DNA from 4 places in the Paenibacillus sp. PastF-3 genome. Region 3 is predicted to be linked to each of the others. Evidence: predicted binding sites of a transcription regulator. Region 3 holds the regulator's gene; each other region holds the start of a gene.
The links. The regulator LexA, encoded in region 3, represses DNA repair genes until DNA is damaged. The targets are predictions, from matches to a motif close to CGAACATATGTTCG.
Positions count from the first base shown of each region.

Region 1: the regulator LexA is predicted to act here: its motif matches at 2,144-2,157, upstream of M2444_RS13395 (YhjD family protein).
Region 2: the regulator LexA is predicted to act here: its motif matches at 4,154-4,167, upstream of M2444_RS08740 (ImmA/IrrE family metallo-endopeptidase).
Region 4: the regulator LexA is predicted to act here: its motif matches at 3,731-3,744, upstream of recA (recombinase RecA).

Region 1 covers NZ_JARXWM010000005.1:384,929-390,977, forward strand. The annotation lists partial or broken gene M2444_RS13385 (NAD(P)H-dependent oxidoreductase) at 303-846, shown strand; gene M2444_RS13390 (winged helix-turn-helix transcriptional regulator) at 911-1,285, opposite strand; gene M2444_RS13395 (YhjD family protein) at 1,731-2,123, opposite strand; cyclic di-GMP riboswitch class I at 2,616-2,706, shown strand; gene M2444_RS13400 (choice-of-anchor A family protein) at 2,815-4,968, shown strand; gene M2444_RS13405 (alpha/beta hydrolase) at 5,141-6,049, shown strand, end outside.
Region 2 covers NZ_JARXWM010000003.1:355,853-361,901, reverse strand. The annotation lists gene M2444_RS08770 (hypothetical protein) at 1-169, opposite strand, end outside; gene M2444_RS08765 (hypothetical protein) at 952-1,941, opposite strand; gene M2444_RS08760 (RNA polymerase sigma factor) at 1,938-2,432, opposite strand; gene M2444_RS08755 (DUF3139 domain-containing protein) at 2,610-2,942, opposite strand; gene M2444_RS08750 (hypothetical protein) at 3,051-3,224, shown strand; gene M2444_RS08745 (hypothetical protein) at 3,346-3,507, opposite strand; gene M2444_RS08740 (ImmA/IrrE family metallo-endopeptidase) at 3,582-4,115, opposite strand; gene M2444_RS08735 (YjfB family protein) at 4,265-4,441, opposite strand; gene M2444_RS08730 (hypothetical protein) at 4,591-4,740, shown strand; gene M2444_RS08725 (NucA/NucB deoxyribonuclease domain-containing protein) at 4,820-5,251, opposite strand; gene M2444_RS08720 (cytidine deaminase) at 5,359-5,775, shown strand; gene M2444_RS08715 (glycosyl hydrolase) at 5,950-6,049, shown strand, end outside.
Region 3 covers NZ_JARXWM010000008.1:85,821-91,869, forward strand. The annotation lists gene M2444_RS17245 (FixH family protein) at 1-245, opposite strand, end outside; gene M2444_RS17250 (HAD family hydrolase) at 505-1,290, opposite strand; gene M2444_RS17255 (hypothetical protein) at 1,324-1,851, opposite strand; gene M2444_RS17260 (DUF896 domain-containing protein) at 1,901-2,110, opposite strand; gene M2444_RS17265 (LysM peptidoglycan-binding domain-containing protein) at 2,220-2,633, opposite strand; gene lexA (transcriptional repressor LexA) at 2,929-3,555, shown strand; gene M2444_RS17275 (L,D-transpeptidase) at 3,726-4,064, shown strand; gene M2444_RS17280 (hypothetical protein) at 4,212-4,592, shown strand; gene M2444_RS17285 (hypothetical protein) at 4,827-5,405, shown strand; gene M2444_RS17290 (MBL fold metallo-hydrolase) at 5,530-6,049, opposite strand, start outside.
Region 4 covers NZ_JARXWM010000002.1:89,269-95,317, forward strand. The annotation lists gene rny (ribonuclease Y) at 1-1,382, opposite strand, end outside; gene M2444_RS04335 (regulatory protein RecX) at 1,699-2,430, opposite strand; gene recA (recombinase RecA) at 2,594-3,661, opposite strand; gene M2444_RS04345 (competence/damage-inducible protein A) at 3,961-5,247, opposite strand; gene pgsA (CDP-diacylglycerol--glycerol-3-phosphate 3-phosphatidyltransferase) at 5,357-5,944, opposite strand.

The DNA.
Region 1 (6,049 bases), on a different contig from region 3:
GCACGTTTCAAGAATGGAGTCGCCGATCCCTCGAAGGGCTGCTTCTTGTAAGTTGGGGAGAACATGTGAATAAGTATCCAGTGTAACATTGATGGAGGAATGACCCAGTCTCTCTTGTGTGATATTTGGGTGTACACCGAAGATGAGAATCACCCCGAAGACTGTACGTCAATATACGTGCAGACAGGTTGCAATGCTTACCTTTAGGTAAGTACGTGAACTAAAAGTGCATACTTACGCGATGGCGTGATGGGAGGTATAACTCAAGTCCTAAATCTGATTCAAACATGGAGGATACACCATTGAAAACACTTGTTGTCGTTACGCACCCAAACATCGAAACATCCGTTGTTAATAAACGCTGGATCGAAGAACTCCATAAATATCCAGACAAATATACGGTACATGAGCTGTACAAAGCCTATCCCGATGAAAAAATCAACGTGGAAAAGGAACAACAACTAAATGAAGCGCATGATAAGCTCGTCTTACAATTCCCTGTCTACTGGTTTAGTAGTCCGCCTCTGCTTAAAAAGTGGCTGGACGAAGTATTTAACTTACGGATGGGCATATGGCTCGAAGAGTGATAAATTAAGAAATCGTAAAATCGCATTAGCTGTAACTGCCGGAGGAAGTGAAAAAGACTTCAGTGAAGATGGTAAACTCGGCTACGGGCTGGACTGTATTTTATCTCCCTTTGACACGACTTTTATTTACTGCAACGCTGATTATCGTTCCTTCTATGCCATTTATGGTACGGAATCTGAGACGGTAGGAAGTACGGATTATTTTAAAAAATTGGACATCAGTTCGCAAGGCTATGTTGAATTTATCGATAATATGTAATTAGAATTGAAACAAAAAGCAGCATTTTCATTAATGGAAATGCTGCTTTTGTCATAAGTCGTGGCTAAATCGTAAACGGTACTGTTATCTCTTGCGCGGCTGGAACGGAATTTTTCTCTCCCCAAGTGCACATCATATCCAGCACCGGAATAAGCGATCGGCCCTTCTCAGTCAAGGAATACTCAACTTTAGGGGGAATCTGGGGGAATTCCTCGCGCCTGACGAGACAGTCCGCTTCCAGTTCTTTCAACATAATACTTAACGTCTTAAAAGGTATTGTACCGATACCCCGTTGCAGTTCATTGAATCGCACGATCTTGTTTTCAGAGAGATAGTAGAGAATAGTCATTTTATATTTACCACTAATGATAGACAAGGTGTAGCCGAAGCTAGTGTCCTTCTGGTGAATGCCAGGTGGTATACAGATTTCATCACTCATGGGCTATTACCCTCCTTCAGAAAATATAACGAAAAGGCAAACGCCTATTGCTTCTCCGTACTCAGGTCTCGACTTTATTATGTTTTACAACCGGCTATCAAGTCATCCTGCGAGCAACGAACCCACTATATCATTTTAAAACAATTAGTTCAAAGCACTCGTGGCTAACTATCCATCGGTCGGTTTTTCTGTCGGCGAAGCGGGCTACTTTGGTTGGAAATCAAAAGTGTCGAGCGGATAGTCTAAGCGACGAATTGATGTTTTTAATGTAATTTTCATGTGAGCATCATCTTATTTTCAGGTTCAAGGTTTATATTGAAGACACCAAACACCCCCCAGTGTTTTGTGGTATAAATCTCTCAGGTCTTGCCAACTCCCATGGTAAGGCCTATTTTTTTGTTCGCTAATGGAAATGGGGGGGGAGGGGGACAGCCTCTACACGGCTTTACTTAATCTGATACTGCTCTTCATAGCTCTTGAAAGATGAAATATCCAGACCGAGATATCTGCGCATATGAATTGCAGCTTGGGCAGCGACAATGTCGTTTAATAGCAGCATTCGTTCATGGTATCCACGACATATAAATTTGGCTTCGATCCCTGCATTAAGTCTGTTCTGCTCATAAACCTTGATTCCCCGTTTTCTCATCTCTGAACGAACATCTCTTAAATCTGTTGTAGCAACTGCTGCGGCTGTTTCAAGAACCTCCAGATAGGGGGCGGGAGTTCGTAAATGTGCAGATAGAATGGCGGAGTCCCGTTCGAAAGCTGATAAAATCATCGGAAGCAATAAATAAGATTTCACCAGCATATTGTCCCTGCTTTCAGCTCTATGCATGAATCTCATCACCCCTAATGGGAACGTATATTCGTATTCTACCCCGATATTCCAAAAATAATCAATGGTATTTCTAAACAGCTAGTCCAATGTGATTAAATTCACAACTAAATTAGAAAGAATAAAATATATTAAAATTGTAATAATAAAAATTAATGCTTCAGACTTATATAAAGGGAGAATTAGGATGAAAGAGGAAGGAAGTCTCGCCCGTGGAATGGTATTTGGTTTGATTCTAAGTATTCCATTATGGATATCGATATTAGGTTGGATAAAGTTACTTTAAAATTGAAGGAAAACCTTTGTGTGAAGCGCCTTTTGGCGCTTTTTTTGTGCTTGCTTACGCGTGTAAATATCAAAAGGAATTGATTGACAATTGTGGGGATGGAGCGCTAAACTATTGTTAGTTCCAAAGTATTAAAAGTCATAGACCATTATTTAATAGGATGCTTAAGCTACTAGTTCTAATTTGCAAAGGCTATACATATATAATCATGATAATAGCAAACCGCCTGAAAGGGTGGGACGCAAAGTTCAGGAGTCTAAAGTGTCTAAAAGACACTATGACCGTCCGACTGCCATGAGAAGGGAATTCTACTTCTTTTTTGGCGGTCTTTTTGTTGTTAGGTTCTTTAGAGTTCTGGTAATTATTCTGTTTAATTATAAATCATAGTTTTAGGAGGTGCGCATTTTGAAAAGAAGAATGAAACCGTTGCTCTCATTAGTAATAGCGGGGATTTTGATGGTGGGTAGTGGGCTTTCTGGAGGTGGTTATTTGGTCAGTGCGGCAGGGCCTGTGCTTCCGTATATTCCTACACCTGTGTTAGGCATTGCAGGAAATTTTAATACTTTTATCCTTGGTGACTTCAATCAATCTAATGATCAGGTTCACGGGCGCCTGGCGGCCAAAGGTAATATTACTTTGCAGAATTACGGCGTATCCAAGGATAATCCAGGTGGAGATGTCCTTATTGCTGGCAATGACATCACTTTTACTAATGGGACTGTTCATGGAGCATCCGTTCATGGTGGTGTTTTTATCAGAAACGGTGTAGATCTTAAAGAACCAGCGAGAAAAGGGACACCTATTGATTTTGATTATGAAGAGCAATATCTTATTGGACGTTCTAATGAATTCTCTTCACTTGCTACAGTCGGAACTTTCAAAAAGGAATATGGGAAAATAACAATTGATGCTCCGGAATCATTTAACGTTCTTAATTTAAGTGCTGCTGATTTCGTTGGTGCTAATGGCTTACAGTTTAATATTGCAAATAACGCCACAGTTATCGTTAACGTTAGCGGAAGTTCAGTTGAAATTCCAAGCTTTCAAATTTGGGGAGGCAGCCCTAACAAGGTATTATTTAATTTTTATGAAGCTAGCACTGTAAACATTGGAAGTTTAACAATAGAAGGAACTATTCTAGCTCCGCTTGCAAAAGTAACTTATAATTCCGGAGAACTGCATGGGACATTGATTGCGAAAGGATTTGCTGGTGGTGTGCAGATGCATTGGTATCCATATGAAGGGGTAGAGTCGCCTCCTACGCCGACGCCAACAGTGACGCCGACACCAACAGTGACACCAACGCCGACCGTTGCACCGACACCAACGCCGACCGTGACACCGACACCAACGCCGACCGTAGCACCAACACCAACACCGACCGTAGCACCAACGCCGACCGTGGCACCGACACCAACGCCGACCGTGGCCCCAACGCCAACGCCGACCGTGGCACCGACGCCAACGCCTTGCATGACGCCGACACCGACACCAAAGCCAACACCGACGCCAAAGCCAACACCGACGCCAAAGCCAACACCGACACCAAAGCCAACACACACACCAAAGCCAACACCGACGCCAAAGCCAACGCCGACACCAAAGCCAACACCGACACCAAAGCCAACACACACACCAAAACCAACGCACACACCAACACCGAGCGTGACACCATCGCCAACGCCGAGCGTGACGCCGTCACCAACGCCGGAAGTAACACCAACACCGAGCGTGACACCGTCACCAACGCCGGAAGTAACGCCAACGCCGAGCGTGACACCGTCACCAACGCCGGAAGTAACGCCAACGCCGAGCGTGACGCCGTCACCAACGCCCGAAGTAACGCCAACGCCGAGCGTGACGCCGTCACCAACGCCGGAAGTAACGCCAACGCCGAGCGTGACGCCGTCACCAACGCCGGAAGTAACGCCAACGACAACGCCAACGCCAGAGGCAACAGCAACACCAACGCCGACGCCAACGCCAGAGGCAACAGCAACGCCAACACCGACACCGTCGCCAGAGGCAACAGCAACGCCGACTCCGTCGCCGGAAGCAACGCCAACACCGACGCCGTCGTCAGAGGTAACGCCAACACCGACATCGTCGTCGGAAGTGACGCCAACACCGACATCGTCGCCAGAGGCAACACCAACACCGACATCGTCGTCGGAAGTGACACCAACGCCAACGCCGGAGCCTCCGGTGTTCCCAACACCAACACCATCATTTGTAATTGGCACTATTGTTGTTAATGATGACCCTGTGCCGCTGGGTCCTGTAGCTTCTTCGACTCCAGCACCAGTACCCACACCAACCCCGTCGAGCAATACAGAAGTCCTTGTTGACGACGATGAAATCCCACTAGGACCGGTGGCAACGGAAACGCCGTCACCAGAGGATATTGCAGTAGTGGATGATACAATTCCGCTAGGTAATCCACCTGTGGATGAACTGCCAAAAACGGGAGAATCAAGTCCAGTTCCTTATTATGCAGCAGGTCTAGGTTTTGCTCTTATCGGATTGCTAATGAGAAATAGATTCTCGAACAAGAAATAATAAACGGTGATTATAGCGTGAACGCAAGCTAAGCCGTGAAGAATAGAAGAGCCGCTTTCGGGACATATTCCGATGGCGGCTCTATTTTGTCATGATTGTTATATTTTGGCGCATTCTAAGTAGATGTTATACTGATTTACAACGAACATAAGGAAAGGACGGGGAAGACGAATTGGTATGGTTCTTCATTAGTGCTGTCATCGTCATTGGAGCTCTGATCTATGCTGGCTTTTTCTTTTATGGCATTGCTATTAAACGAGCACCGAAGGAATTCCTGAGTACTAATCGTGACTTGAAGGTTGATCCCCCGGTTGCCGGGGCTTCTTGGGGCGAGGGGAAGGATTGGATCTCCAGTCAGAGCTTTGAGAATGTGGAGATTACATCTGAGGACGGGCTACAACTAAGAGGGTATTTGCTCCTTTCGGATCGTGCTGAAGGTCGTACGGTGATTCTAGCCCACGGTTATTCTGGAAAAGGGAAGGATATGGGGGCGTACGCCAAAATCTATTACGAGAGACTGGGCTTTAATATCCTGATTCCCGATGCCAGGGGACATGGGGAAAGCGCTGGAAATTATATTGGCTTTGGATGGCATGAGCGCAAGGATTATTTACACTGGATTAAATATATAATAGAAAAGACTGGGCTCAGTGCTCAAGTTGTGCTTCATGGGGTTTCTATGGGCGGTGCTACAGTGCTCATGACCTCAGGTGAAAATCTCCCACCGCAGGTCAAAGCTATTGTCTCGGACTGCGCTTACAGCTCAGTTAAAGCACAATTAGCTTACCAACTAAGGCGTATGTATCACTTGCCAAGCTTCCCTTTTATCCAAAGTGCAAGTCTAATTACTCGTTTGAAAGCAGGGTATGGTTTTAGTGAAGCGTCTGCCTTGAAACAGGTGCGTAAGGCGAAGGTGCCGATTCTTTTTATTCATGGGGATGCTGATAATTTTGTACCATATAGTATGATGAATGAATTATATGAGGCATGTCAGAGTCCAAAAGAGAAGTTCGTAGTGCCGCAAGCGGGGCATGGATTAGCTTATGATACGGATAAAACGGGTTACATAAATGTAGTAACA
Region 2 (6,049 bases), on a different contig from region 3:
TAGCAATGTGGTCGTACTTTGCGTCTGGATCATTTTGTAGATTTTTAAAATCATTTTTACTTAGTTCAATTGCATTGTAATTTTTTTGAAGTAACTGTCCTGCTTGGTCTAAGGTGTACTTTGATGGTAGACCAGATACTTTGAAATTCTTATCTAATTGTTTTAGCATTATATCTCCTTAAAAGAAAGAATGTCCTCCAGCTCTATTATGCGTATGATAATGGGCGTAGTAAAAACTACCTGGAAGCTGACCGTAAGTTACCGTAAAAAAGCCATCATAGGATTAACCTACAACGGCGGCCCCTTTACACTATGTACTTTCACTAAAAACAATTCTTCAAAAAAGCTTTGTAAATTTTTTCGTCTATCTCTATTAAACTCTTCTTTCCATCCTTGAACTGAACTGCAATGATATGAACGCCTTTGCTCTTACTGAAAGGCCAGCGAGCAAACCAACAGGTCCTAGTAGAAATCCTCCCACTAATCCTCTTCCCACAGCACTCACAGCACTTTTGGAATGAGTTTCGTCCATAATCTCATAATCCTCTACAGTGTTTTTGTCTATTGTGATTGTTTTTTAAAAACCAGTGTGCAAATTTACAATTCCAAGAGTAGACATTATTACTTTACCTTCATAGTCACCAGCTATCACTTTATTTTTCGCACCCATCTAATCACTCCTTCTTAAACATATATAATCGACAAAATCATTCTACTACACAAAATTTTTTGGCGATATATGGATTTTTATATAGAACCTGATATTCTGGCATGGTGCAATGCAAACCATACAGCTAACACAAAAAGGCGCTGCTGCAAAGCCATGAAATGGTTTTGCAACAGCGTCTCTTTTTTTGTATCCAGCTAGACTTCTCTAATGGGTATAGCGTCCGAAAAGTTGTCACAAATCGTTGTCGCAATCGCTGTACTCTCGGTTTTCGACCATCATCCTTATGGTTTCATACTATCCCATAGCTGCTGGAATGCCCCGGACTCGACTTCGAAGAATACAGGTGCCTGGCCGTAATGTACTAGCCCTTGACCAAACAGCGTCAGTTCTACCCGGGCATTGTCTTCCAGCTGGAGATAGAGAACCTTGCGGTCTTCGCTGTCGTAGATGCCTTGCGCGATAAGAGGCTCTGCTGCCAGCGGTTTGGCTGCTTGGAGTGCCTTCAAGAAGCCATTAAGCGCCTCGTCGTCAGCGAGCGGTGTGTACTGCTGCTGTCCGTTGTTCCAACTGTGGAAGCTTTCCCATTGTGCGGAAGTAATTCGGCCTTCAATATTTAGCTTGCCAAATAGATCAGCGCCGCTGTTTACAGTGATCCCGTTTGTATGCTCATACAGTTCGGCGAATACCTCGCCGTTGATTTCCGAATAGGACATAATCAAGAAATCGGAATCATAGCCCTTTACGGAATAGATATCCGTTTCTCCGATGTTAGAAGCTAACTCAATATATTTGTCTTTACCGCTCCATTCATCGATGCCACCTGTAGTACGACCAAGCTTGTCACCGCGCAGAGCGGTAGCATCAGCTGCGTTGATTCGAGTCGCAGACTGTGTATAAATGTTATCTTTATATACGACTAGAGCGATCATATCTGCCATAACGCCAGATTTGGTATCCGGAAGTTCCAGCTTGGGAATGACAATGCCTCCGGACGCATTTGTGCCAGAATTGTCTGGTTGCTTTGGACCTGGAGTTACCTGAGCGATTTGCCCCTGAGTACTCTGGTTATTTAACTTCTGCCATATATTAGATGCAGCTAAGCCGATCCCGGCGGCGAGGATGATACTTGCCGCGATATAAACCGTCTTGCGCGGACGCTTCCGCTCCTGCTGTTGCTCCAGTTTGTCGATCAATTCTTTTTTCATCTCTTCACCTGGTTTCATAGAATCCACCGCTTTCTTGTATAATGTTCGAAACTGATCTTCTTTCATTGTGATTCCACTCCTTCCAGCTCCAGTTTTAACAGTTGCCGTCCCCGCTGAAGTCTCATCTTCACGGCAGACTGACTAATCTGCAGAATTTTGCTGATTTCCTGGATGGGATAGTCCTCGTAATAATAAAGATGGATTACGGTTTTATACTTCATAGGCATCGCCATAACTAACTGCAGCAGAGACAAATCCTCGGGGGTGTCTAACGAAATCGGCTCAGCATTTTCCAGTTTGACCTCGCGCTTGCGCCAGCCTCTGCCTAGTAATGTTTTACAATGATTGGTGATTACCCGGATCAGCCATGCTTTCTGATGTTCAGCGTCTTTGAACTTTGGTGCTTTTTCTATCAGTTTGATGAAGGTATCCTGAGTGGCTTCTTCGGCATCTTGGCGGCTGCCTAAATGGACCAAAGCAATCCGGAACAGCATATCTGCGTAGATTTCGTAACTCTTTATCACATGATTTCCCGGCCGGGTCATGGATCGTTGCATGATTCTATGCCCCCTTTACCTTTAACACCATTTAGGACGGCATTTGGTCACATTATGTTCCTGAGAGAATTTGTTAGCGTCTAGATCAAGGGTTAGAATCAAAAAAAAGGCGCGATAGCCCCAGCAGCCATATCATGACTGCTGGGGCTATCGCACCTTTATAATAGAAGTTCCCCTTTAGGGGAGGGTCTCCTCACTATGTTTATATGTATATTTTGGATCAAACCCTTTTACAAGAGCCATGCTATATTGATAAATCCGATCCTTCTCTTTTCGATAAAAGTATCTTGCGTTAGGTTCATCTGCAAAAATCACCGTTGTACTTACGACGGGAGCCTTACTAATCTGGGTATGTACTTTATAAAGATCTTCATTCTTATAATCTCTCGTGGCTACCAAATAATGAATCACTTCATTGTCCATATGATTTCGGAAGGCCTGAAGCGCTAAAGAAGCGACTCCATATACAATAACGAAGGTAATAAGAATTATTTTTGTTCTTTTCTTCATTAATTCCCTCCATTTAGCTAAAATGTATATATTATAAGATAATGTATTGTGACTGGTATGTCATATCTATTGTATCTTGTAATTTACACATTAGAAGGGAGGAAGAAAATGATGCAACAAGAAGAAAAAATACAAGAGCTGGAGCGGCGAATTAAGGTATTGGAGAATCATGCTAGTCCCAAGCTACCAGGTCTCAGAATTTTATGGTTTATTATTTGGGGAGTTGTGGGTATGTTCCTCATTCTAACTCTTATTGGTGTGATTCAGTTTGTATCCGCCTAACAGAGTTTTATTACAAATAAGGCAGCAAATTTCCCGCCGATAGTTAAACCCGCGTAGGTAAAGAATTGCCTGGGTATACTATACTTGCTGCCTTTTTATTATGAACTTACACAAATCAGCTTCAGTCGTCTTTGGGTTCTTGCAATAAAATGGAGAAGGTTCCCGTTTCATGATCCACTTCAATCGACTCGATCCCAACAAAATCCGGAATTTCGGGGTGCACTGCATCTACGTTATAATCTGGATGAGTCATCAATAATTCAATTACTTTAATGGCTTCCATATCGATCCCCCTTGCGAGAAATTCCACCATAATAATGGTCCTTCATTGCGACTCCCTTATTATCTCCGCAGTCATTATTGAATATGTGTTAATCGTTCTTCGTTTCTTCCCATCACGGCCAATAATTGCCCCTGAAAAACACGTCTTTGAATTTGATCAATCCGCTGTAAAGCCAGCTCGTTTGGTACTTGAAATTCTGCTGCAAGATAGCTGATTGCATCTTCCCGTTGCTCAGGCAACGTCATGCGGGAGATCATGGAGTAGGGCATAGCTGCATAAAGAATAAATCGCTCAGATTCATCCTCCTGTGCCCGCGTGAAATGTTCTGGCATCAATATTTGATCCGTACCATGGCGGAGCAGGTGACAGAGCTCATGGAGAAACTCTAGCCGCTGCAGACTGGCTGGAAGCCGGTTGTCAATAAACATGGTGTACATCCCCGCTGATGCTTCGATGCTCTTGCTTCTTACATCCAAATAATGAACCCAAATATTAAGCCGTTCTGCAATATAAGCAATCGAAATTTGCGAAGGCTGAGTAAGGTTCAGACGCTTGTATAAATCTTCCGTCCACTTCTCCAGCGCAGTCATTTGATAATAGGATTTCATGTTATTCACATCGTTCACCTCATTCAGAATCGATTATAGGATCGTATGTTCGTATAATAAGACAAAAGAAAAGCCCAAGGGGCTATGTAGGGTAAAAATATAAGGACACATAAGAACGAATGTTCTTGTGTGTCCTTAGCATAATGCAATTAAACACTAATATCAAGTGTTTTTCCTAAATTCGGAGCAACGCTTTTGCCCAGCATTTCCACCATCGTCTGACTCTGGGTTTCAGCCTGATTTTTGGCAATATTCATGACTTGTATTCCTACATTTTGAGCTAAGGATGCCTGGCTCATTGCTACTGATAACGCGGCTATATCCATATTGCACCTCCTTTGTGTATATCCTGTTTATCGACTGCACCTACCTAATTCATTAGGTGAATAGCATTTGTTTGCCAATTCGCCCAAACGGCTTATCTCCTTTTTACATATCTTGTGCTGTAGTCATTAATCATTAGGAGGAATTGAAAATGGGATTTGAACATGGTTGTGGATGTAACGTAGGTCCGGTAGTAAGCCCAGCAGCAGTAGGTCCGGTGTGTAGCCCTTGGACTTCAACAGGAGCTATTCTGGTACTCTTCATCTTGCTGGTTATCATCACTAAAGCTTGCTTATTCTAAGCTAGCTGATGCACATTGTAGCCCCATCCGGTATACCGGATGGGGCTACTTTTTTTGAAGCGCTGTTCTCGTTAGCTCATTATTTAAACATAAATTCTACGCGGGTTCCATCCGCATAATCTTCTAACTGATTGCCAACCCAGCTACCTGCGCCGCGGTTATCTTTTGGGGTTATGTATTCAATATCGGCCCCTTTTCCGCCTTCATTACACATGGCCATGGGCCATTCATCGCGGTCGTAGCCTTTTTTGGTGGGGATCCCTTTTAAGGATTCTTTGCGGTTGTCTTCAGCCTGCTCACGGTTAATCGTGCACGTCGCGGACTCCCCTTTGGCAATCGCGTCCTGAATGTGCTTAGCGGTTTCAGGATAACGATCTGATGGGAAGATCAGCTGAACAACTTCTGAATCGGATGTGGACGAGGGGGCTGCCGGATCTCCGTTTTGTTCATACCAATAACCGCCCAAAGCAAGTAACACAACAATGATGAGACTGGTGAGTAGTTTCTGTATTTTCAAATCTGCTCCTCCTTTTTTGGAACTTAAAATAGTATATCTTATATCATAATGCAGTGCGATTTAATATACTTAGGAAAAATAAGAGGAGGACGGTATTGGATATGGAGTATTTGATTACGATTGAAGATCAGACGCTTATAGCCTCTGCTGAAGATATTATAACTAGACGCTATGAATGGGAAAGGCACCATGTAGGGGCGGCGCTCCGTACTAAGACGGGGGAAATCTTTACAGCGGTACATGTAGAAGCTAGCATGGGACGAATTACAGTCTGTGCAGAAGCGATGGTGATTGGAAAAGCGATATCCGAAGGCTACAAGGAATTTGATGCGATTGTTGCGGTAAGGCATTCTGATCCGGACAGCGAGGAAAGAGAAATTAAAGTAGTTTCTCCCTGCGGGATGTGCCGTGAGTTAATTGCTGATTACGGGAAGGACTGCAAAGTTATTGTATCCGAGGACGGCCGGTTAGCTAAATATGATATTTCTGAATTACTACCGCTGAGATATACGAGGTAAATTGGAGAGTTTGCTCGGGAGCCGTTAGGCTCCTTTTTTTATGGAGCCGTGAATTTATTCTGCAGTTCCTTACACTGTCCTAAATTAATTTACAACTTCATGTCCATTCGCTGAGTTCATGTCACTAGTATCCCCATACTATAACTTAAAAAAGTTAAAAGGATGTGAGAGTGGATGGAACAGCGCAATCTTCGAAATATGGTTGATTCGGCATCGAGGTTTGTGAGCGATGTTCAGTGGCAAATGGCGTATCGTAAATTGCAAATGGCTCCGG
Region 3 (6,049 bases):
ACCTCTTTCGCATCATCCACTGCCTTGTTGTCTTGCGTCACCACCGCCTCAAAGGTCACCTTCTGATTTACAACAACCTCTTCAGGACTCCAATGTAACTCAACCTTAATAGGCTCCATAGACATGTCCATGTTCATGTTCATATTATGTACGCCAGAATGTTTAGATTGGTCTGATGAACATCCTCCCAATACTAAAAGTGTTGCGCCTAATAATAAAGGAACTATTGTTCTTGAAATCTTCATTTAGATTCCTCCCAGTCGATTTGAATACTAAGAATCTACCAATTCATGTTATACATTCTCCATCTATTATACACATTATTATTGGTTTTTCAGTATTTCGCATCAATTCAGCTAAACTCTTGTGACCTAGATCATATACTAGTAAATCTCATCTATCGTACTAAAAATGATTTAGATATAAAAAAGACAGCAAGTCTCCTAGTAACTAGGAACTCACTGCCTTCTTAAAGCTTAAATGAATGAAAGCCTCAGCTCAATTTTATAAAGATTGGACTAATGATAGAAGCTCTCCAAGATGTTTGATTTCATAATCCGGCTGAATTTCCGGATCTGGCTGTTTGCCTTTTCTATTAATCCAAACCGTAGTCAAACCTGTTGCCAACCCACCACGAATATCCGTTGTAAGCTTATCTCCGACCATAACGCCTTGCTCAGGTGAAATATCCAAAAGCTCTAGGGCATGCAGAAAAATTTCCTTATCCGGCTTTCCTTTGCCGAAGCTTCCAGAAATCACAATGTGATCAAAGAAAGGAACGATTTCGGGTACACCATCCAGTTTTTCTTGTTGCAATGCAGGGCAACCATTGGTCAGAAGCAATAGCTTCACTTTACCCTGCAGCTCTTCAAGCACCTGAATCGTTTCATCATAAATGTAAGGCCGATTTCTACGCTCTGCTGCGAATTTGGCTGCTAATGTCCCAGCAAGAGCTTCGTCCTCTACACCAAGTGCTGCAAGACCACGACGCCATGCCTCTTTACGATATCCCGGTGCAAGCTGCTCCAATTGACGAAATTCCGGCTGTTCACCTGCAGTAAAGTTCCCCCAAAGTGCTTCAAACGGATTAATCCCAATCATTTTTGTAAACGGGTTCGTTTCGTAGGATTCATAAAGTCCTATGGCTTCTTTACGCACCGCAATTTCCAGCTCTTGTGGATCAATCGTATCCCCAGCGGCTTCACATGCAGAACGAAATGCTTCATTGACGCTCCGATCATCCCAGAGCAGTGTATCATCAAGGTCAAATAGTACGGCGGAAATTGGCATTACAGGTCTCCCTCTCCCATGGCTGGTTAATTTCTATTCGTGAATTACTTCAATTTGGTGAGCTTTTGCGAATGCTTCCAGTCTAGTCCCCATCGCAGTTGTATCATAACGATTCATAAGTCTGGTAAAAATCCATTTCGTGCGTTTGCCTTTATGCTTAATGACAACTGCTCCACGCGAGAGGATGATTTTCTCAATATCAGAAGCTGGCAGATAGCGTTCGCGATTGAATTTTATAGTAGATAGTCTAGCATTCTCTACCTTCAAGTACGGACGTCGGAAGAACAGAAGTGCTGCTAGTAAGTAGTACAAAACGACTCCTAACCAGTTCATAAGCATACCATTACCTTTGGCTTGGTCCACTGAACCAATCATCCAAAACATAGTACCTAGCACTAATAACACTACTGGAAATGCAATGTTACGGCCTTTAAAGATTTCGGTGTTCTTCCCAGGAGATTTAGATTTAGATGCGTAAATCGTTTCCTTCCCCTGTTTCTTTCTTTGCTTGTTGATTTGCTGCGTGTTGCGTTGAACCATTCTTTCCCAAGAACGGGCCATATGCGTTCCCCCTAGTCATCCAGAAATATCTATGAAAAGGAACAGGGTGTTAATGCTTAAGCCCCTTGTTACCTTGTTCATGCTCATCATTATCAACCAATTCAATCGTATTCAATTGTGCTCGAAAGTTATTGCGGATATTCCCCAAATAAATTTCCCGAAGCTTGGCGCGTTCCGCCGTTTCCTCTTGATTAAGGCCTACGCTCTTCTGTTTGCGTGCCAATTCGTTAATACGCGCGACCAACTCATCAATATTCAAAACTTTCCCTCCCCTTATAAATTAATTCTAACTCTGCCATGAGAAAAAGAGCTTGTCAAGGTTTACTCCCTGCAAGCTCTTCATGTCCTCTTAATATGTTCTTAGAATATTAATAAATAGGTAAAGAGAGAATATCTCCAGCATTAATCTGACTACCTTTTATGCCATTGGATTTCTTAATTCCTTCTATATATACAGCCGTCTTCATATCAGAAGGTTTATTCTCAAGAGCAATACTCCAAAGTGTATCTCCACGTTCAACCACTACGCGCTTCTCATCCTTCATTAAAGTAGTAGATCCTGCAAATACATTACCCACTACTGTAAGTCCTGATAGTACGAGCACAATGATCAATGTCAGCTTAATAACAAAATCTCTACGGAACAAACGCATCAAGCCTTCAAGCAAAAACTCTGTGATTTCTTTAATCTGAGCTGAATAACGGGTAATAGGATTATGTCCTAAAGATTCAACCACTGGGGCTTTATCGTAGATGCTACGGTATGTACTGTATTTTAACATGAATATCATCCTCCAAACACTTGTTCTCACTTCCAAAATCATAATAACACGAACATGTGTTTTGTTCAATACTATTTTAGAACAATTGTTCTCTTTTTTTCAGAGGTCAATATTTACCATATTATTCATCTAAGAACCTGCTCTTACCATTTAGATGAAGGAAATGTAATCAATACAAGACTACCATTTATTAACTCTATCGAATTAATATTTATAATAGTTAGAACTTATGTTTGTGCGAACGGTAGTTCTATGTTATAATTTTCCCAAACATTACTATATGGGGTTGATTCCAATGTCAAAGATTTCAAGTCGCCAGCTGGCGATCCTGGAATTTATACGTAGCGAAGTCCGCAGCAAGGGTTATCCTCCTTCCGTCCGGGAGATTGGAGAAGCTGTTGGTCTTGCTTCCAGCTCCACAGTTCACGGTCATTTGGATCGGCTAGAGAAGAAGGGACTTATCCGTCGAGATCCAACGAAGCCTCGTGCGATAGAATTGCTTGGCCAAGAGGATTCTGAGAATGTGCACCATTTCGCACAAACCGTCGCTCGAATTCCTGTCGTAGGTAAGGTTACCGCCGGGGTTCCTATCACTGCTACTGAGAATATTGAAGACTACTTTCCCCTTCCAACACACTATGTTGGAGATAACAAAGTATTTATGTTATCGGTTCAAGGTGACAGTATGGTCGAAGCTGGGATTATGAATGGTGACTATGTTATTGTTCGTCAACAACAAACGGCTGATAACGGAGATATCGTTGTAGCTATGACCGAAGAAGATGAAGCAACCGTTAAGACTTTTTATAAAGAACGTGATCATATACGTCTTCAGCCGGAGAATCCGGCGTACGAGCCTCTTCGCCTTAATCGCGTGACCATTCTCGGCAGAGTTATCGGATTATTTCGAGATATCCACTAAGTATGCACTCCTACCAAAAAGGCTGTTCCGCGAATGCGGAGCAGCCTTTTTTTCTATGCATTTAGCTTAACCCCATCTGGAACATATGTTCCCGTAGGCTAAAATGACCATTTTTAAGAATAACCGTTTAGGCATCCTGCTCATATCTTAATTAGAAAGGAGTGTGCACAATGCCAAATTACCGGATTATAGTTGATCTGACGCAGCGTATGCTTTATCTTCTTGATAACGACATTGTGATCAGGGGCTTCCCAGTCGGAATCGGTAAAATGTTAACTCAATCACCACTCGGTGAATTCACAATCATTAATAAACAACCCGATCCAGGCGGTCCATTTGGGGTCTTTTGGATGGGACTATCTAAGCCTCACTATGGGATACATGGAAATAATGATCCCTCATCCATAGGGCACGAAGTATCCCATGGTTGTATTCGTATGTACAATGAGGATGTGTTAGCACTAGCTGCGATTGTTCCAATTGGAACACTAGTAACGATCAGAAATTAAATCTATCCATAGATAAACACGCCTCACTCCTTGCTTAACGGAGGGGGCGTGTTTGTATTTATGTATTTTTGATGACCTAATAGGAATTATGTGGTTATATGTCGAATAATGTTAACAGGATTTCAAATTGAAAGGAAGTGTTTCGTTTTGAACAACTCAAAAATTAGAACCCTCGTCGATTTTAAAGTCGATGCACTTGTTAAACTCTCTGGCTTATTGTTAAATAACGATCAAGCTAGTGGAAAAAAAGTAAATCTACTCACCTCATTTGGCAGTATTCAAGGGACCATCTCCCCTTCCACCTCCAATAAAGAGGATGTTTTTGACTTAAAATCTCTAATGGATGATGTCATTGTAGATGAATACATATCTTATTTAGGTGCGGAACATCCCGATAAAAATTTCAGTTATAACTTTGTAGTCCTTAATGATGTTTCTGTTAGACCCTATGCTAGCTATGAATCTCCGATCGAATACAAACAGCTAATTGTTTATACCGATCAAATCACAGCCTTCAATTTCTTATGATTTTGACATATTTATTTTAAAAAGCTCTCAACAAAGCACTCAGCAGTTGCCCCAATTTTGCATTCAGCTTGCAAAATCGGCAGAACTCTGGGTGCTTTCTCCTTTTCTAATCAGTAGTCGTTTCCTAAATTCCCACGATTTTCGATTATAACAGATACTAGTAGAGAGGATTCAAGCATATCTTTCAATAAGCAATAAACCTTGCTCTACTGAGATCATTGGAGGTGTGGTTAGATGCTGATTTTTTTGATGTACATGTTTGGCATTTTAGGGGTAGTCTTAATGCTAAGTGCCGGTATTCTAGAATTGAAAAAACTATCTACTTCTTCTGAACTGTCTAAGCTCTTAAACGCAATCTCCTCTTTTAACATCATATTCACCAAAACATTCATTCCCCCCAATCAATCTCACTTGATCGCGCTTAACGAATCTTATAAAAAAATAGCTATAGGCACCAGCGATCCGAAAACAAGAAAAAAGGCTATAGCAAAGCTATACTCCTTCGAAAATGTATTGGGTTCAGAGATTGTCGTTAACGCACTAACCCTTTCAAAGGTATCTAAAAGACAACAAAACAGTAAAACAACTGCTTCAAGTGCGGATATTAATGTGCTTAATAGCGCTGACGAAGAGGCTGATGTTATCGAGGAACTTACGCTTAAAATATACATGAATAGCAATGAAATACCTATGTATAGCATTTCCTTCTTGCCAGGCTTATTGCCCATTCAACAATCCGACAATCAGTACAAAGAAGCTTACTCCCAGGTACAGCAATTGCATGCGTTCTTTAGGTCGATCGTATCCGAATAAACACACCTCTTTCGCCCCTTATTACTTCACTTTACTTTTCCAAAATAGAAATTTTGAAAATCTTAAGGAATGACAAAAAACGGTCCTTTTGGGAGGGCCGTTTTTGTTTCAGCCAACATTTATTTTAAAACTGCACACTAAATCCGTTAAATTGATGAATACCCGTACCATGAGCGACAAGATCTCGTTCACGTAATTCACGAACTGCCTTCATAACCTCTTGCAAAATAACTGGATCTAGACCCAACGTATTATGAGAACCGAATACTTGAGATACATTTGGAATTTGTGCAATCTTTTCTAAAGAAGCCACTAAATCTGCCGGGCTAGTAGAGGGATAAAAAGCATAAATTGGCGTAATATCATACAACAAATCTCCTGTAAACAGATACCTGTTGGCATGATCAAAGATGCTAATATGACCTGGTGAATGACCCGGTGTGTGGTAAATTTCTAATCTACGCCCGCCTAAATCAAGCACATCTCCCTCTCGCAATAGAGCAGTTGGTTTCCCTTGAAAAGGCGTATACGTATTAGGATCAAACGTCTCAGGAACAGGTAGAGTAATATCTCGGCTCATATCTTTTCTGATCTGGGCAAGGGACAAACCTCGTATTCCATTAATTAGCCAATCCTCATCCTCT
Region 4 (6,049 bases), on a different contig from region 3:
CGGCCCGCCTGAATAGCAAATGATTTCTCAACACCTTCGAATGACTCTGAGATTTCTTCCAGTTTTTCTAGACGTTTAATATACGTTTCCAGTGTTTCACGGCGAGCGCCAGGTCTTGCTGCTGACAATGCATCAGCTGCACCAACCAACATAGCAATAACCGAAGTAGCTTCGCAATCTCCATGATGAGACGCGATACTGTTGATAACAACCGGATGTTCCTTATATTTCTTCGCTAGTTCAACGCCGATCTCAACATGCGATCCTTCTACTTCATGATCCAGCGCTTTGCCGATATCATGGAGTAATCCTGCACGTTTTGCAAGCACGATGTCTTCCCCAAGCTCACCGGCCATCAGTCCAGTTAAATAAGCAACCTCCATGGAGTGCTTCAATACATTTTGACCATAGCTTGTACGGAATTTCAGACGACCCAGAATCTTGATCAAATCTGGATGTAATCCGTGAACACCCACTTCGAAAGTAGCTTGTTCACCATACTCGCGAATTCGTTCGTCCACTTCTTTGCGGGATTTCTCCACCATCTCTTCAATTCGAGCGGGATGGATACGTCCATCTGCCACAAGCTTCTCAAGTGCCGTACGGGCCACTTCACGGCGGATTGGATCAAATCCCGACAAAATAACTGCTTCCGGCGTATCATCAATAATGAGGTCGATACCTGTGAGAGTTTCAAGTGCACGAATATTACGGCCTTCACGACCGATAATCCGACCTTTCATCTCTTCGTTCGGCAGGGTAACAACTGAAACTGTTGTCTCCGCTACGTGATCAGCTGCACAGCGTTGGATAGCGAGTGTAATGATTTCGCGGGATTTCTTATCCGCTTCCTCTTTCGCCTGCTGTTCAATCTCTTTGATCATTTGAGCCGTTTCATGGCGAACTTCTTGCTCAACATTGCTAAGAATAATACTTCTTGCATCTTCGATGCTTAAATTGGAAATTCTCTCCAATTCAGTGACTTGGTTTTTGTAAATAACATCAATTTGCTGTTGGGTTTCATCAATTCGTTTCTCTTTGTTAGCTACTTGTTCTTCTTTTCTTTCAAGCGATTCCATTTTTTTATCCAGAGATTCTTCCTTTTGCAGCAAACGTCTCTCTTGCCGTTGGATTTCATTCCGACGTTCACGAGTTTCTTTCTCAGCTTCAGTACGGATTCTATGGACTTCATCCTTAGCTTCCAATACTGTTTCTTTCTTCAGCGCCTCTGCGTCTTTCTTCGCGTTCTCCACGATGACTACGGCTTCTCTTTCTGCGCTTTGAATTTTAGCTTCTGCAAGGGATTTACGAATAAAATAACCGAACCCAAAGAATAATGCAGCTACAACGAGAACGATAATGACCCAGATCCATGCTTGCATCTGTTCACCTCCTCGTTGGTTCCTCTCCAAGGTATATCCCTGGGAATTGTGCAGTTGTTAAACTATCCGTTCATCACCATACAAAAAACCGGTAAATAACCGATTGCCATACTGCACATGCTGCACATGCACACTGCCCGCCTTATCCGGCGATTACATTTCATATGAGTTGTACGCGAACCGTTTTAAAAAGTCCCCTTTTTGGGAAGGAAAAAGGATTCTTACTTTATGCCGATTCATGTTATATTTTATTATTTATAAAAAGACATTGTCAAGAGAGTCGATATGCGCATTAATGTCAAGAGAATCAGTGAGTCTAGTAAAATTCCTCATCTTCACCCTCATAATTGTCTTCTTCAAGTAAAGTATTAATCACTTGTCGCACCATATCACCCGAGAATCCACGCCGCATTAAGAAGGCTCCAGTCTTTCTGCGCTTATCTGTGGCTTCACCACGAATAAGATTCCATTTCTTACGGCCAATCTGAAGTGCACTCTCTAGTTCTTGTTCAGGACTGACATTCTCTAGTGCTTCCGAAATCAAGGTTTTGTCGATTCCTTTCTCACGTAGCTCTTGGCGAATCCACATTTTCCCCTTTCGCTGGTTCGTAATGCGTTGCTCCGCCCATTGCTTTGCATACAAGGGGTCATCAAGAAATCTTTCTTGCTGCAGCCGTTGCACCACTTCCGCAATAATAGTCTCCCCTATTTCCTTCTGCCGTAAACGGCGAGTCATTTCCATAGCGGTTCGTGGCTTCCGTTCTAGATAACGAAGTCCTTCTACATAAGCTCGCTGTCGCTCATCAGCAACAACAATTTCCTCCAAATCGGCTTTCATAAAAGAATTTCCAGTAATCATCCGATATTTAATCATGACGTCTTCGTGTACAGTCATGTTATAGGCTCCGAAATGTATGATATAGCGGTGGTCCGATTTCTTCTGACGTTCTACCTTAGTAATTTCTAAAAGTTCTCCATCAGGAAAATCAGATAGGACCTGTACGTCCTGCTCATCCGATTCAAAATCCATATCCAGCTGTATTACCATAGTTACTTGTCACCTCATAGCAATAAAATATCCCCACAAAGTGTCGCTTAAATTCGATGCATACTCAGGTACTTTGGGGGACCCCAAATATATATTTTTTATACTGTTAAGAAAAGACACCCTGCAACAATGAATCACAGGGCGTCCTATTCCTTAATAAATTCTATTGTTCGATTTCGAGAAGTAGCTTCTCTTCTTCCTCTTGCTCTGCAATGATTTCCGCTTCATTTGGTGCAGCAACAATAGTGGACAGATTACTTGCTTCACGGATCTTATTCTCAATGATGAGTGCAATATCTTGATGTTCTTTCAAGAACTGTTTGGCATTCTCACGTCCTTGGCCGAGACGCTCACCCTCATAGGAATACCATGCACCACTCTTATTCACGATGTCCATTTCAGTACCGATGTCTACAAGACTTCCTTCTCTGGAAATCCCTTCACCATACATGATATCAACATCAGCTTGTTTAAATGGAGGTGCTACCTTATTCTTCACAATCTTGATCTTGGTGCGGTTACCTACAACGTCGTTACCCATCTTAATACTTTCGACGCGACGAACATCCAACCGTACGGAAGAGTAGAATTTCAACGCCCGACCACCCGGGGTTGTCTCAGGATTACCGAACATAACACCAATTTTCTCACGAAGCTGGTTAATAAAGATAGCAATTGTATTCGATTTACTAATGGCACCAGATAGCTTCCGAAGCGCTTGAGACATCAAACGAGCCTGTAGACCGACGTGAGAGTCACCCATATCACCTTCGATTTCCGCTTTAGGAACCAATGCAGCTACGGAGTCAACGACAATAATGTCTACTGCACCACTTCGTACAAGTGCTTCAGCAATCTCAAGTGCCTGTTCACCCGTATCTGGCTGAGATAACAACAATTCATCAATGTTTACGCCCAAGTTACGTGCATACTTCGGATCGAGCGCATGCTCAGCATCGATAAATGCAGCTTGTCCTCCTTGTTTTTGCACTTCTGCAATAGCATGAAGAGCAACAGTTGTTTTACCGGAGGATTCAGGTCCGTATATTTCAATGATACGTCCCTTTGGAAGTCCGCCTATACCTAACGCAATATCAAGTGCCAAAGATCCGCTAGGTACAACTTCCACTTGCATATGAGTGGATTCTCCCAGTTTCATGATCGAACCTTTACCAAATTGTTTTTCTATTTGACGAAGCGCCATATCAAGCGCTGCACGACGATCTGACAATCAGACCACTTCCTTCACTGTTTATAATAATATAATAACGTGTTTTTGAGGTCTTGCCAAGCTTTTTTTCGAACATACATTCGTTTTTTTTGTCTCAAGCGTTAATTATCCCTTTTATTGTAAGCCTCCCTCCGGACATAGAAGTTAACTGATTTCTCTACTTCACCGGACATCAACGACTTATGATCAAAACCAAAACAGCGATCAAAATCTCCGCAGATATACAAAAAACCGCAGCAAAGAAATCTCAGTGCCACGGTTCTTCCGTATGTCTCAATTATAACTGGGCTAATCTCCCATTACAAGTCTGAGCCTTCTAGCGGTGTCTCCACCTTCCGTTCCTCAAGTCTGCGCCATAGACGATACAACAGAGCTTTAACAGTACGCAGTCGTATATTTTCACGTGTACCTTTAAGATTAAGCTCATACACTTCTGTCTTACGCCCGCGTTCAGCTAAACCAATAAATACAAGTCCAACTGGCTTACGTTCAGAATAGCCTGGTCCTGCTACACCCGTTACAGATAAACCGAAATCACTATCCGCGATCATTCTCACCTGATCAGCTAACACCTCGGCAACTTCACGACTAACTGCCCCTGGAGCATCTGGCCCCTCCAAATATGCACTTGGCACATTTAGAAGTTTTTTCTTCAGGTCGTTGGAATAACAGACGATTCCTCCCGCAAACATCGAAGCACTGCCGGGAATGTTAGTTATACTCTCCATCAGCAAGCCTCCAGTGCAACTCTCTGCCGCACTTAAAGTCAGACCTGCATCCGCCATCCAATCCACAATCAATTGCTCCAGCGGCACATCAATATTTGCATATAAATGTTCTGGCAAAATCTCTTTGATCTGTTTCTCCAGAATCTCCAGCTTCTTGTATGCTTCATGCTCGGAAGGCGCCTTTGTCGAAATACGAACGGTTACCTCTCCCTCTTTAGCGTAAGGAGCTATGGTTGGGTCTGTCTGGCTGTGAATAAGATCAATTAGCTTATCCTCAAGCAGTGATTCTCCGATACCGGCAAATTTAAGCATTTTAGAATAAAGTGGCATTTCTGTCGTCAGAGCGTGCTGCTGGAGCCACGGTACAGCTTTATCTACGAACATCGGCTTCATCTCTCGAGGCGGACCCGGAAGCACAATATAATATTTCTTTTCATGCTCAAAAGCAATGCCAACAGCAAGACCAATCTCATTTGGCAAAGGTGTGGTGCCTTCAATTATAAGTGCCTGTTTACGATTATTCTCCGTCATTACGATCTTGCGATCATCAAAGAAACGTTGTACATGATCCATTGCCAAGCGATCTATATGAAGTGTGCGGCCTAAGGAAGCAGCCAGCGCGTCCTTCGTTAGATCATCTTCTGTAGGACCGATACCACCGGTAAATATGATAACATCCGCTCTGCTTTGAGCGATCTCAATGGCTTGTTGCAGACGGCTGCTGTTATCCCCAACTACGGTTTGAAAATATACATCAATCCCAATAGCAGCTAGCTCAATAGACAAAAACTGGGCATTACTATTTACGATTTGACCGAGCAAAAGCTCTGTGCCTACTGCAATAATCTCCGCTTTCATACTTGGCTTTCGCCTCCTCGTTATAATGTAGATACACTGCTTTTAGGGTTTAAAAAAGGTAATAGGTGCTTTACCTATTACCTCTCCTATATGTAGCTACCTATAATGCTTAAGCATTATGCAGCTGTAATAGCTCCTTATTCTTCACAAAATAATCAATTCCAGAGTAGATAGTGATCAAGGCTGCAGCCCAGATGGCAATATCGTCTACAGGAATGCTGACGAATTGAAATGGGAAATTATTCAACAACAGCAGTGAGATCGCTACAATTTGTACAACCGTCTTTATCTTCCCCCATTTGCTGGCGGCAACCACTTTTCCTTCTAACAATGCTATCTGGCGAAGCCCGGTTACTGCGAACTCACGACTAATGATAACAATTGCGATCCATGAATCACATCTGCCCAATTCCACAAGTGAAATCAGAACTGCGGAAACTAACAGCTTGTCCGCTAACGGATCAAGGAGCTTACCGAGATTGGTGACCATATTATATTTCCTAGCTATGTAGCCGTCTATTCCATCTGTACTCGCAGCAAGCAAAAAGATTACAGCTGCTACCAAATGATTAACAGATAGCTGAAAAGAGCCCCAATGTATCGGTTCTGGATAAAAGCTGAAATCCACCAGCAAAAAAAACATCATAATCGGGATTAGGCAAATACGTGATAGCGTGATGCGGTTGGGTAAATTCACTGAAGTTCCTCCCCTAAATCGTTCATACAAATTGCCTGGATCAGGCTCATCTTTTTCTACTTAAGCAAGTATATTATAGCTATAAATAGGTGTCAAAAAAAATAC